Linked DNA regions of Parazoarcus communis. The protein of the gene in region 1 interacts with the protein of each later gene in a pairwise test. Links are inferred from orthologs where the notes say so. Each region holds a gene or a part of one and is shown on either strand. Other genes may lie near its edges. The genes, in order: tsaE and rlmB.

Region 1 (6,811 bases):
GTTAAAGAGCGAGCCAATCGAGAAGTTTGACCTTCCCGAGAAGTCAGGCATAAACACCAGAATCTTTCCTGGCCATGCATGACTGACTTCTCGAACCTCGTTGTGTGTCTGACTACTGTCTGACTAGCGTCTGGTTTGCATCAGATACTGGTGGAGCTTGTCGGGATCGAACCGACGACCTACGGCTTGCAAAGCCGCCGCTCTCCCAGCTGAGCTAAAGCCCCATTCTGACCAACGCACCTTCGATAGTTTGGTGGGTCTGGTTGGGTTCGAACCAACGACCCCCGCCTTATCAAGACGGTGCTCTAACCAGCTGAGCTACAGACCCTCACACTCGAGGCTCTTCGCTTGAACAACCGATAAGTTGTGGATACTTGACCACTGCGACCTTTCTCTTGAAAGGAGGTGATCCAGCCGCACCTTCCGATACGGCTACCTTGTTACGACTTCACCCCAGTCATGAATCTCACCGTGGTAAGCGCCCCCCCGAAGGTTAAGCTACCTACTTCTGGTGAAACCCACTCCCATGGTGTGACGGGCGGTGTGTACAAGACCCGGGAACGTATTCACCGCAGCATGCTGATCTGCGATTACTAGCGATTCCGACTTCACGTAGTCGAGTTGCAGACTACGATCCGGACTACGATCGGCTTTAAGAGATTAGCTCCACCTCGCGGCTTGGCAACCCTCTGTACCGACCATTGTATGACGTGTGAAGCCCTACCCATAAGGGCCATGAGGACTTGACGTCATCCCCACCTTCCTCCGGTTTGTCACCGGCAGTCTCATTAGAGTGCCCAACTAAATGATGGCAACTAATGACAAGGGTTGCGCTCGTTGCGGGACTTAACCCAACATCTCACGACACGAGCTGACGACAGCCATGCAGCACCTGTGTTCTGGCTCCCGAAGGCACCAAGTGATCTCTCACAAGTTCCAGACATGTCAAGGGTAGGTAAGGTTTTTCGCGTTGCATCGAATTAATCCACATCATCCACCGCTTGTGCGGGTCCCCGTCAATTCCTTTGAGTTTTAACCTTGCGGCCGTACTCCCCAGGCGGTCAACTTCACGCGTTAGCTGCGTTACTCAGAAAGTTACCTCTCCGAACAACTAGTTGACATCGTTTAGGGCGTGGACTACCAGGGTATCTAATCCTGTTTGCTCCCCACGCTTTCGTGCATGAGCGTCAGTACAGGCCCAGGGGGCTGCCTTCGCCATCGGTGTTCCTCCACATATCTACGCATTTCACTGCTACACGTGGAATTCCACCCCCCTCTGCCGTACTCTAGCCTTGCAGTCACAAACGCAGTTCCCAGGTTAAGCCCGGGGATTTCACATCTGTCTTACAAAACCGCCTGCGCACGCTTTACGCCCAGTAATTCCGATTAACGCTCGCACCCTACGTATTACCGCGGCTGCTGGCACGTAGTTAGCCGGTGCTTCTTGTCAAGGTACCGTCATCCGACAAGGATATTAGCCTTGCCGTTTTCTTCCCTTGCGAAAGAGCTTTACAACCCGAAGGCCTTCTTCACTCACGCGGCATGGCTGGATCAGGCTTGCGCCCATTGTCCAAAATTCCCCACTGCTGCCTCCCGTAGGAGTCTGGGCCGTGTCTCAGTCCCAGTGTGGCGGATCATCCTCTCAGACCCGCTACAGATCGTCGCCTTGGTGAGCCTTTACCCCACCAACTAGCTAATCTGACATCGGCCACTCCAATCACGTGAGGTCCTAAGATCCCCCACTTTCCCCCTCAGGGCGTATGCGGTATTAGCTACGCTTTCGCGTAGTTATCCCCCATGACTGGGCATGTTCCGATGCATTACTCACCCGTTCGCCACTCGCCGGCAGGTGCAAGCACCCCCGCTGCCGTTCGACTTGCATGTGTAAAGCATGCCGCCAGCGTTCAATCTGAGCCAGGATCAAACTCTTAAGTTTAATCCTACAAAGTACTCAAAATCATTTTACTGACATATGAGCACCTAATCTTTGTGAAACTCAAAACTGCCTAAGCAGTTTCATGGCCACAGCGATCAAGCACCCACACTTATCGATTGTTCAATTTTTTAAAGAACCGCTGCAGTTCCTGCAGCAGAGAAGCGAGATTATGATCAACTTAACTTATCTCGTCAACCCCTGTTTTGGTTTTATTTCAAAACCACCGAAACAACTAAAACAGAAATCCGCCTCAAAAACACCTGCAAAAACAACCGCTTTCCTGCCATCACCCCGTTTCGCTAACTGCGTTTCGCGGTGAAGAGGTGCGCATTATAGACACCTCAGAAAGTTCGTCAACACCTAAATTTCAGATTATCGAAACGAAGCCCAATTCACGCCTCGGCGCCCTTCTGATGGTGCCTCAGCGCCCAGGCGACATGCTCACGCACAATCTCTGAAGGATGATCTGCCCTCGCCTTGAGCGCAGCCACGACTTCGGGAGTACCAGGGCCGTTTCCAAGTGCCACCGCAATGTTGCGCAACCATCGTTCGTGACCGATGCGGTGAATCGGACTTCCTGCAGTCAGGCGCCCGAACGCTTCTTCGGTCCACCCGAAGAGCTCTACGAGCGATGCACTGTCGAGACCGTTCCGCACCTCGAAGTCACTTTCTACAGCCCGCCTGGCGAACCGGTTCCAAGGGCAGACGAGCTGACAGTCGTCGCATCCATATATGCGGTTGCCGATGAGCGGACGAAACGGCTCAGGGATGGATCCGTGCAACTCGATCGTCAGATAGGAGATGCAGCGTCGCGCATCAAGCCGGAAAGGCGCAACGATTGCCCCGGTAGGGCAGGCATCGATACAGGCGACGCAAGTCCCGCAGTGCGCACTCACCGGCTCATCCACTGGCAAGGGCAGGTCAGTGAAGATCTCACCAAGAAAGAAGAACGACCCGAGCGACCTGTCTATTAATAAGGTGTGCTTGCCTCGCCACCCGAGACCACTCTTCGCACCCAACTCCACTTCGAGCACTGGCGCTGAATCAACAAATACCCGGTAGGCGGACGGAGAGGCGCCAACGATTCTGTCAGCGAGCTTCTGCAGGCGCGAGCGCATCACCTTGTGATAGTCCCGGCCCAAGGCATAGCGCGAAACATAGGCAAGCGTCGGATCACTCAGAACCGCCTCTGCCGGCGTGGCATCCGGCCAGTAATCCATGCGCACCGAGATGACACGCAACGTTCCCGGCAGAAGCTCTGCCGGGCGCGCCCGCTTCAGCCCGTGGCGCGCCATATAATGCATCTCGCCATGAAATCCGGCTTCGAGCCAGCGCTCCAGCCCAGGCTCAGCCGATTCGAGACCGGTGTCCGCCACGGTGATGGCACCAAACCCGAGCTCGCGCGCCCACAACCGGACATGTTCAGCCAAGGCCGCCATGTCCTCGGAAGACCCCTGGATAGTCGAGGAAGACTCATGCTCAATCTTGTTCACCCTGCGGATGATAGCTACACCGCGCTCACGACGCACCTCGACAATGAGGACGACACACTTGAACTTGGCGGCTCACTCGCCACAGCCCTGACACCCGGACTGAAGATCTGGCTGAACGGAAACCTTGGCAGCGGAAAGACGACGCTCACCCGCGGACTGCTTCGTGAACTTGGTCACACTGGAAAAGTCAAGAGCCCGACGTATACTCTCATTGAACCTTATGTAGTTTCTAGATTAGACTTATATCACTTTGATTTTTATCGACTGAACTCACCTGAAGAGTACCTTGATGCAGGACTGGACGAGTACTTCAACGGACCGGGCGTGTGCATTGTCGAGTGGCCTGAACAGGCTGCTCCCTATCTCGCCACGCCAGACCTCGTTGTCCTCATCGAGCCAGAAGGTGAAGGACGACGAGCCACCCTCCGGGGTCTCACCGAAGCGGGGCAAACATGCATAAGCCAACTAGCCAATTGTCAGAAGAAACAATCCCCACCCCCCGGAAAATGAACCGACGAACCCTGCTCAAGTTCGCAGGCGCCTCGCTTGCGCTTGTGGTGAGTCCGGTCGGCATGGCTGCAGGCAGCCTGCTTGCGGTCAGAGTCTGGCCCGCCGAGGAATACACCCGAATCACGCTCGAAGGCAGCAACGAGCTTCGCTTCACTCACCTGATGGTGAAGGATCCCGAGCGGCTGGTCGTTGACCTCGAAGGCATTGAGCTCAATAGTGTTCTGCAAACACTCCCGGGTAAAGTGCTCGACTCGGACCCCTACATTCGCAATATCCGGGCCGGTCAGAACCGCCCCGGCGTGGTCCGTGTGGTGGTCGAACTCAAGGCCGAGGTCAATCCGCAAGTCTTTACGCTCGCGCCGGTCAGCAACTACGGACATCGTCTGGTGCTGGATCTTTATCCAACCGTCGAAATGGATCCGCTGCTGGCGCTCATCGAAAAGTCATCCCCGATCGACGCGGCCGCCGGCGAATCCGGCATCACCGATGCAAAGGCGCACGGCAGCCCGGAGATCGCCCAGCGCGACAACGCGCCCTCGCATCGGGAGCGCAAGCCCGAGCCTCGTGTAAACCGGCTGTTCACCGTAGTGCTCGACGCTGGACACGGCGGAGAGGATCCTGGCGCGGTTGGCCGCGGCGGGAGTTACGAGAAGAACGTCACGCTCGACATCGCCAAGCGCCTGCGCAAGAAGATTGACGCGATGCCGAACATGCGCGCCGTACTGACCCGCGACGGCGACTACTTCGTGCCGCTCGGTCAGCGCGTCACCCGTGCGCGAAGGGTTCAGGCAGACCTGTTCGTCTCAGTCCACGCCGACGCCTTCGTGCGCCCGGAAGCCCGGGGTAGCTCGGTATTCGTGCTGTCCGAAAGAGGGGCATCGAGCTCGGCTGCACGATGGCTGGCGCAGAAAGAGAACGATGCGGACCTCATCGGTGGCGTCAATCTGGCAAAGCAGGACGGCCACCTTGCGCGAACCCTGCTTGACCTGTCTCAGGCCGCGACGATCAACGACAGTCTCAAACTTGGCAAGGCAGTGCTGGCCGAACTCGGCGACATCAACACCCTGCACAAGGCGCACGTGGAACAAGCGGGCTTCGCCGTGCTGAAAGCACCCGACATCCCGTCAATCCTCGTTGAAACTGCGTTCATCAGTAACCCGGAGGAAGAGCGTCGCCTCAATGACGACGCCTATCAGGACAAGATGGCCGAGGCGATCATGCGCGGGATCAGACGCTATTTTGACGACAACCCGCCCGCGCCGCGCACCCGCGTTGCACAGCTGGGCTGATTTGCCCCCTCCTTTGCCGGTATAATCGCGGATTTTTTCAGGCGGTTATGCAGGTTTTTCGCGGGTTCCCCGAACAGGCAAAGGAAGCCTGCGTGCTGACCATAGGCAATTTCGACGGTCTGCATCGCGGGCATCAGGCGCTGCTCAAGCAGCTCACCGACAAGGCTGGCGCACTTGGCGTGCCCGCTGTCGTGCTCACGTTCGAGCCTCACCCACGCGAGTACTTCTCACCGGACAAAGCCCCTGCGCGACTTGCTTCGCTGAGAGAGAAACTGCAGCTATTGGCCACCAGCGGCGTCGATCGCGTGCATGTCTGCCGCTTCAACGCCCGTTTTGCCGCCCAGACCGCAAGCAGCTTCATTGAAGACGTGCTGGTGAAAGGGCTGGATGTACGCCATCTTTTCATCGGTGACGACTTTCGGTTTGGCGCTGGACGCACCGGTGATTTCGCGATGCTTCAGGCCGCAGGCAAAGACTTCGGCTTCGGTGTCGAATCGATGCCGACGCTCGCAGTGGCCGGCGAACGTGCCTCAAGCTCTGCTGTGCGCTCAGCGCTTGCGAGTGGCGACCTCGAACACGCCGCCCAACTGCTCGGACGCCCCTACAGCATTGCCGGTCGCGTGGTCCATGGCGACAAGATCGGACGCCAGCTCGGCTTTCCCACGCTGAATATTCAGCTCAAGCACCGCCGCCCTCCGCTTTCGGGCGTCTTTGCGGTCTCCGTCGAAGGACTGGAGGGAAGCAGACTCGCCGGTGTCGCCAATGTGGGCGTCAGGCCAACCGCCACCGATGCCGGGCGCGCCCGTCTTGAAGTCCACCTCCTGAACTGGAGCGGCGACTGTTACGGCGCTCATCCGCGCATTCACTTCCTGCTTAAGGTTCGCGACGAGATGAAATTCGCCTCGCTCGACGAACTGAAGACACAAATCGCCCGCGATGCCGATACTGCACGCGACTGGTTCGCCCTCAATCCGAATTGCCTTCTAGGCTGAACAGAGACAGACGCACACGCCATGGCCGACTACCGCAAGACGCTCAACCTGCCCGACACCTCCTTCCCGATGCGCGGCGATCTGCCAAAGCGCGAACCGAAGTGGATTGCCGAATGGCAGCAGAAGAAGCTCTATCAACGCATTCGCGAGGCCAGCGCAGGACGGCCCAAGTTCGTGCTCCACGACGGCCCCCCGTACGCGAACGGCAATCTTCACCTCGGCCACGCCTTGAACAAGATTCTCAAGGACATCATCGTGCGCTCGAAGACCATGGCCGGCTTTGATGCCCCGTATGTGCCGGGCTGGGACTGTCACGGCCTGCCCATTGAACACAAGGTGGAAGTCACCCACGGCAAGAACCTGCCGGCCGACAAGGTACGCGAACTGTGCCGCGCCTATGCGGCCGAGCAGGTCGAAATCCAGAAGCAGGAGTTCATTCGCCTCGGCGTGCTGGGTGAGTGGGACAACCCCTATCTGACGATGAACTTCGCCAACGAGGCGAACGAGATTCGCGCGCTGGCCGAAATGACCAAGGCCGGCTACGTGTTCAAGGGGCTGAAGCCGGTCAACTGGTGTTTCGACTGCGGTTCT
Region 2 (6,760 bases), 2.1 Mb from region 1 along the record:
GGGTCCTGCTGGTGGTGCCGGAGAACAAGCGTCTTGCTCAGGACATCCTGGTGGCGCCAGGCGGCAAGAAGCCGACGCCGGGCCAGGTGGTGACCGTTGAACTGATCGAGCAGCCGACCAAGTTCGCGCAGCCCATCGGTCGCGTGGTCGAGGTGCTCGGAAACTATGCCGACCCCGGCATGGAGATCGAGATCGCGCTGCGCAAGCACGACCTGCCCTATGAATTCTCGTCCGAGACCAAGGCGGAAACGCGCAAGCTGCCGCTCAAGGTGCGCAAGAAGGACTGGGTTGGCAGGGAGGACATCACCGGCCTGCCGTTGGTCACCATCGATGGCGAGACTGCGCGCGACTTCGACGACGCGGTGTATTGCGAACGTCAGGGGCGCGGCTTCCGGCTGATCGTGGCGATTGCCGACGTTTCCGCCTACGTCGAGTCAGGCAGCGCGCTCGACAAGGACGCCTACGATCGCGGCAACTCGGTCTACTTCCCGCGGCGCGTCATCCCGATGCTGCCGGAGAAGCTTTCCAACGGACTGTGTTCGCTCAACCCTCAGGTCGAGCGCCTGTGCATGGTCGCGGACATGAGCATCTCGATGACCGGGGTGGTCAAGGCCTATCGCTTCTACCCGGCCGTGATGTTCTCTCATGCGCGCCTGACCTATACCAAGGTCGCTGCGGCGCTGTACGACCAGGACGCTGCGGCGCTGGAAGAGGTTGGCGGCTTGCTGCCCCAGTTGCAGAACCTCGACAAGCTGTTCCGTGTGCTGCTCAAGGCGCGTGCCAAGCGCGGTGCGATCGACTTCGAGACCACCGAGACGCGGATGATCTTCGACGAGGGCGGCAAGATCGAGCGCATCGTGCCCGAGGTGCGCAACGACGCCCACCGCCTGATCGAGGAATGCATGCTCGCGGCCAACGTCTGCGCGTCTGATTTTCTGCAGGAGCGCAATCAGGCCGCACTGTATCGGGTGCATGAAGGACCCACACCGGAAAAGCTCGAAAAGCTGCGCGGATTCCTGCAGGAGTTCGGCATGGGCATCGGTGGCGGAGACGAACCTCGCGCCAAGGATTACGCAGCCCTGCTGGACAAGGTCAAGGAACGGCCCGATGCTCAGCTGCTGCAGACGGTGATGCTGCGCTCGCTGCGCCAGGCGGTGTACAGCCCGGACAATCTCGGTCACTTTGGTCTTGCCTACGACGCCTACACCCACTTCACCTCGCCCATCCGGCGCTATCCCGACCTGCTGGTGCACCGTGCCATCAAGGCCGCGCTCAAGAGCGACAGCTATCAGCCCGGCGAGTGGGACGAGATCGGTGCGCACTGCTCGAGCACCGAGCGTCGTGCCGACGAGGCGACCCGCGATGTCGTGTCCTGGCTCAAGTGCTATTACATGCAGGACCGCGTCGGCGAGGAATTTTCCGGCAGCGTATCGGCAGTGGTACCCTTCGGCCTCTTCGTCGCGCTGGACGATATCTTCATCGAGGGCCTGGTGCATATCTCGGATCTCGGTAGTGATTACTTCCACTTCGACGAGACACGTCACGAACTGGCGGGAGAGCGCACCAACGCGCGCTTCAGGCTGTCGGACAGGGTGCGGGTACAGCTGGTGCGGGTGGATCTGGAAACCAACAAGATCGACTTCCGCCTGATCGAAGGCGTAAGCCGGCCGACCGAGCGCAGTGGCAAGACCACCCGTGACCATGCCGCTGTGGCCGATGCCGGGTCCGCAGCACCGACCCGGCGCAAGGGCCGCAGTGCCTCCGAGTCGGCGCCGCGTCCGGGCGCCGAGCGCGCCCCGGCTTCGCGTGCCGGGCGTGGCAGCAAGCCCAAGGCAGCTGCCCGCACCGAAGCACCCGCAGCACGTAAATCAAAACCGAAGGCCGCAGCAGCGGCTGCAACATCAAAGAAGAAAGGCAAGCGTCGTGGCTAAACCCCCCTCCCGTTCCGGCTCCCGATCACGTCCCTCCGAGGACGGCGCGCGCGCCGCACGCCCGCCAGTGCGCGGCGAGCACAGGCCGAAGCCGAAACGTCACGAAACCGCAGCGGTCGATGACGCCGTCGCAGCAGACGTCAGCGCCGATGCAGGGCGTCCCGCGTCGCGTCTGATCTATGGATTTCATGCCGTACTCGGCAAGCTGAAGCGCGACCCGGAAGCGGTGTTCGAGCTCTATCTGTCGAGTCAGCGCCAGGACATTCGCGCGCGTGAAGTACAGCAACTCGCCGAAGCCCAGGGTGTGCGCCTGATTCCGAGCGAGTCGGACCGCCTCGACGGCATGGTTGGCACCCGCCGCCATCAGGGCGTCATCGCCCGTATCGATGGGCGGCATCGCGAGCTCAAGCTGGCCGACGTGCTCGAGTCGCTCGATGAGCCCGCCTTGCTGCTGGTACTCGACGGTGTGCAGGATCCGCACAATCTCGGCGCCTGCCTGCGGGTTGCGGACGCAGTGGGTGCGCATGCGGTGATTGCGCCCAAGGATCGCGCAGTCGGGCTCAATGCCACTGCGGTGAAGGTCGCCAGTGGCGCAGCCGATACCGTGCCCTATATCACCGTCACCAACCTTGCCCGCGCACTGCGCGAAATGCAGGAAGCGGGGGTCTGGATCATCGGTGCGGCCGGCGAAGCCGAGCAATCGGTGTTCGATGTCGACCAGAAGGGACCGGTGGCCTGGGTGCTGGGGGCAGAAGGCGACGGACTGCGCCGGCTGACTCGCGATACCTGCGACGTGCTGGCGAAAATCCCAATGCTGGGGTCGGTGGAGAGCCTCAACGTCTCGGTGGCCAGTGGCATCTGTCTGTTCGAGGCAAGGCGTCAGCGCGGTGCCTGAGTCGGCTCGCGCGGTGTTTCCGCGGTGTTTCATGTGGTAGCGGGGTCAGGCGAATAGGGCGTCCGTGGAGGAGATGGGATGAAGTCTGCGCTGGGTTTTCTGGTGGCGGCCAAACGCTGCGAGATTCATGGCCTGGAGCAGCTTGAGATCACCAGTGGTCTCGTGAAGGGCGTGAGTGAGCTCGTGCACATGCTGCAAAAAGAGCGTGGCGTGTCCAACGTCTATCTGGCGTCGGCCGGACGTCGGTTTGCCGCGCAGCGGCTGGAGCGGGTCGAGGCCAGCGTGGCGGCAGAAGCTGCTGCGCGCGAACGCTTCCTCCAGCTCGATACTGACTCCGGACGTATGGCGGGTGGCGTGCGACTGTTCAGTCGCATCGCCTACGTGCTGCACGGCCTCGATGCGCTTCCGGCATTGCGCAGCCGGGTGGCGGGGCGCACGCTCGGTGTCGAAGAGGCCACCCGCAGCTTTACCGAGCTGATCGCTGGTCTCATGGCGGTGGTGTTCGAGGCAGCAGATATCGCCGCAGACCCGGCGGTGTCGCGGGCACTGGTCGCCCTGTTCAACTTCATGCAGGGCAAGGAACTGGCCGGGCAGGAGCGTGCGGCCGGCGCTGCAGGTTTTGCGGCCGGACATTTCGAAGCCACGGAGCAGCAGCGGCTCACGCACCTGATTGATGCCCAGGACCGTTGTTTCCAGATCTTTGTCGAGTTTGCCGATCCGACCTTGCGCACGATCTGGCGCAATGCCCATACCTCACCCGCGATTGCCGAGGTGGAGCGAATGCGTCGCATCGCCTGCGCTGCGTCGACTGCCCCCGTGGCGGCCGAGGCCAGCGAGCGCTGGTTCGAATGCACGACCTCACGGATCGATGCGATGCGCCAGGTCGAAGACTGCGCGACCAATGCGCTGCTGCATCTGTGTGAAGCCAAGCTGCTCGAGGCACGCTCCGATCTTCACGATCACAAGCGCTTCCTCGATGCACTTTCGGCGCTTGGGGGACAAAGTGCGGCGCCGCTGGCGGTTTTCTTCGACAAGTCCGCCACCTCGGCACCGACACCTGAGGGCGACGCAACCGGGCTGGTGGAGGCGGACGGACTCAGTCCCAAGCTTGGGCGCTCGGTGCTCGATCTCATGCAGCTGCAGTCGCAGCGGCTGCAGGACATGAGCGATGAACTCAATACGGCGCGTGCAGCGCTCAATGAACGCAAGCTGGTCGAGCGCGCCAAGGGCCTGCTGATGTCCAGGCGTGGCCTGAGCGAAGACGAGGCCTACAAACTGTTGCGACAAACCGCAATGGATCAGCATCGTCGCCTTGTCGATGTCGCTGAGGCGACGCTCTCTCTCGCCGAGTTCCTCAAGCCCGACTGAGCATGACCCGCGGGAGGCGGCCCCGACAAACGTGGTGAGCCCCCTCGCTTCACAGCAGCTTTCAGACTGATTTCTCCATGCCCCGCGCGGCGCTGATTGCCCCTCTGTCGATGGGGCGCTGACGGCGCACGCCTGCACTAAGCCTGTGCAGATGCCGTGGCATTGCACTGCAGCAGTGCGTCAAGTTCATTGCGCCTGCTACCGCGATCCTTCCCCGATCTCAGTGTTTTAGCGGGCTGCGGCCTCATGCGTGGAACTGGCACGCTTACTGCATTAGGCACTGCAAAGCTGGATCAACGATGGTCCGGCGCTCGACACAATCCCGAACACAGGACAAAGGCGTCCATTCCCTCCGCGCAGCAAGCGCCGAGCAGGAATGGACGCCTTTTTGCATTTCAGAATTCAATCAAGGAGTTCACGATGAGCAAGCAGACGATCAAAACCCCCGAGTTGACCCGTCGCGGTTTCATCAAGGCCGGCGCCGCAGCAGGTACCGCAGCGATGCTGTCCGGCCTTTTCCCCGGCGGCGTCTGGGCTGCCGGCTCGGAAGGGCTGGAGAAGACCACGCTGAAGTTCGGCATCATCCCGCTCACCGACTGTGCGCCGATCGTGATCGCCAGGGAAAAGGGCTTCTTCAAGAAACACGGCCTCGATGTAGAGGTGTCGAAGGAGGCGTCCTGGGCCAACATCCGCGACAAGGTTTCGCTGGGCGAGTTGGACGGCGCCCATATGCTGGCCGGCATGCCGCTGGCGGCCACGCTCGGGGTCGGCGCCAACCAGCAGGAAACCGTCACCGCCTTTTCGATGGACCTCAACGGCAACGGCATCACCGTATCGAATGAACTCTACGAGCGCATGCTCGCCGCCGACCCGGCCGCGATGCAGGGCCGCCCGACCTCGGCGCTGGCGCTGAAGAAGGTCATCGACGAGGACAAGAAGGCGGGCAGGGAGCCGATGACCTTCGCCATGGTGTTCCCGGTCTCCACCCACAACTACGAGATCCGCTACTGGATGGCCTCGGCCGGCATCGATCCCGATCAGGACGTGCGCCTGATCGTGATTCCGCCGCCGCAGATGGTGGCCAACCTGCAGTCGAAGAACATCGTCGGCTACTGCGTGGGCGAGCCGTGGAACCAGCGCGCAGTGGAGATGGGCATTGGGCGCTCGATCATCACCAACTACGAGATCTGGAACAACAATCCGGAGAAGGTCTTCGGCGTCACCCGCGAATGGGCCGACAGGAACCCGAACACGCACAAGGCTGCGGTGCGCGCCCTGATCGAGGCCGCGCAGTGGATGGACAAGCCCGAGAACCGCAACGAGGTGGTGAAGATCATCTCCGCCAAGTCCTACGTCAATGCGCCGGCGTCGGTGGTTGAGAACTCGATGACCGGGACCTGGATGTACACCAAGGCCGAGGGCCCGCAGAAGATGCCGGACTTCAACGTCTTCTACCGCTACGCGGCGACCTTCCCGTGGCGTTCGCATGCAGTGTGGTTCCTCACGCAGATGGTGCGCTGGGGCCAGATCGAGAGCGCGATCAACTTCAGGAAAGTGGCCGAACAGGTCTATCGCAGCGACATCTACCGCGACGCCGCCAAGGATCTGGGCATCGCCATCCCGACCATCGATTACAAGACCGAAGGCTCGCACGCAGCGGGGTGGACGCTGGACAAGGCCACGTCGCCGATCGCGATGGGGCCGGATCGCTTCTTCGACGGCATGAGCTTCGACCCGTCCAGGCCGGTGGATTACCTCAAGGGCTTCAAGGTGCATGCGATGAAGGTCAGCCTTGATGCACTTGCCAAAGCCAACGCCTGATTCCGTGCATGACGACTGAAAAGGACAAGGACATGACTGCGATTTCAGTGACTGTCGGCCGGCCTGTTGCCGAGCTGACCGAAAGCAGGGCAGGGACTGCGGATGCCGCGGCTCGTGCGGTGGTTCATCCGGTTGTCGCCGAGCCGGCAGCGCCCGGGCTGATGGAGCGACTTCGCCCGATGGCGTCCGGGTTAGCGCGCAGCCTGGTGGCCATGGCCGCCGGCATGGGGCTGCTGCTCGCGATCTGGTGGGCGGTGTCGAGCCGGATCGACATCTTCCCCGGGCCGCTGGTGACATGGGATGCGGCAGTCGAGCTGCTGGCCGACCCGTTCTATGACAACGGCCCCAACGACATGGGCATCGGCTGGAACGTGCTGTATTCGCTGGGGCGGGTCGGTGTCGGTTTTGGCCTCGCCGCCGTGGTCGGCATCCCGCTGGGGTTCATTGTTGGTCGCTTCAAGTTCATGAACATGGCCACCGAACCCGTCATCGGCCTGCTGCGTCCGGTGTCGCCGCTAGCCTGGCTGCCGATCGGTCTGCTGGTGTTTCAGGAGGCCAACCTTGCCGCGATCTGGGTGATCTTCATCTGCTCGATCTGGCCGATGATCATGAACACCGCGGCGGGCGTGCGCTCGGTGCCGCAGGACTACCTGAACGTTGCCCGGGTACTGAACCTGTCTGAATGGAAGGTGGTCACCCGCATCCTCTTCCCCGCAGTCCTGCCCAACATCCTCACCGGCGTGCG

What was found.
Region 2: the proteins of tsaE (region 1) and rlmB interact in binary tests that used the Escherichia coli proteins (3 or more experiments, as listed by UniProt). The link is inferred for Parazoarcus communis from one-to-one orthologs.

What each region holds. Positions count from the first base shown.
Region 1 is NZ_CP022188.1:4,505,735-4,512,545, forward strand. Bases 2,282-5,175 are described here. They hold tsaE (tRNA (adenosine(37)-N6)-threonylcarbamoyltransferase complex ATPase subunit type 1 TsaE), read left to right. Parts: upstream 2,282-3,411; coding sequence 3,412-3,939; downstream 3,940-5,175. Other genes in these bases: queG (tRNA epoxyqueuosine(34) reductase QueG), read right to left, coding at 2,329-3,375; CEW87_RS20515 (N-acetylmuramoyl-L-alanine amidase), read left to right, coding at 3,882-5,175. Also shown: CEW87_RS22520 (hypothetical protein), read left to right, coding at 2,019-2,255; more of CEW87_RS20515, read left to right, coding at 5,176-5,228; CEW87_RS20520 (bifunctional riboflavin kinase/FAD synthetase), read left to right, coding at 5,276-6,220; ileS (isoleucine--tRNA ligase), read left to right, coding at 6,242-6,811. UniProt on the Escherichia coli protein: Required for the formation of a threonylcarbamoyl group on adenosine at position 37 (t(6)A37) in tRNAs that read codons beginning with adenine.
Region 2 is NZ_CP022188.1:2,381,107-2,387,866, forward strand. Bases 1,122-3,964 are described here. They hold rlmB (23S rRNA (guanosine(2251)-2'-O)-methyltransferase RlmB), read left to right. Parts: upstream 1,122-2,103; coding sequence 2,104-2,826; downstream 2,827-3,964. Other genes in these bases: rnr (ribonuclease R), read left to right, coding at 1,122-1,931; CEW87_RS10885 (nitrate regulatory protein), read left to right, coding at 2,905-3,964. Also shown: more of rnr, read left to right, coding at 1-1,121; more of CEW87_RS10885, read left to right, coding at 3,965-4,194; CEW87_RS10890 (CmpA/NrtA family ABC transporter substrate-binding protein), read left to right, coding at 4,615-6,015; ntrB (nitrate ABC transporter permease), read left to right, coding at 6,048-6,760. UniProt on the Escherichia coli protein: Specifically methylates the ribose of guanosine 2251 in 23S rRNA.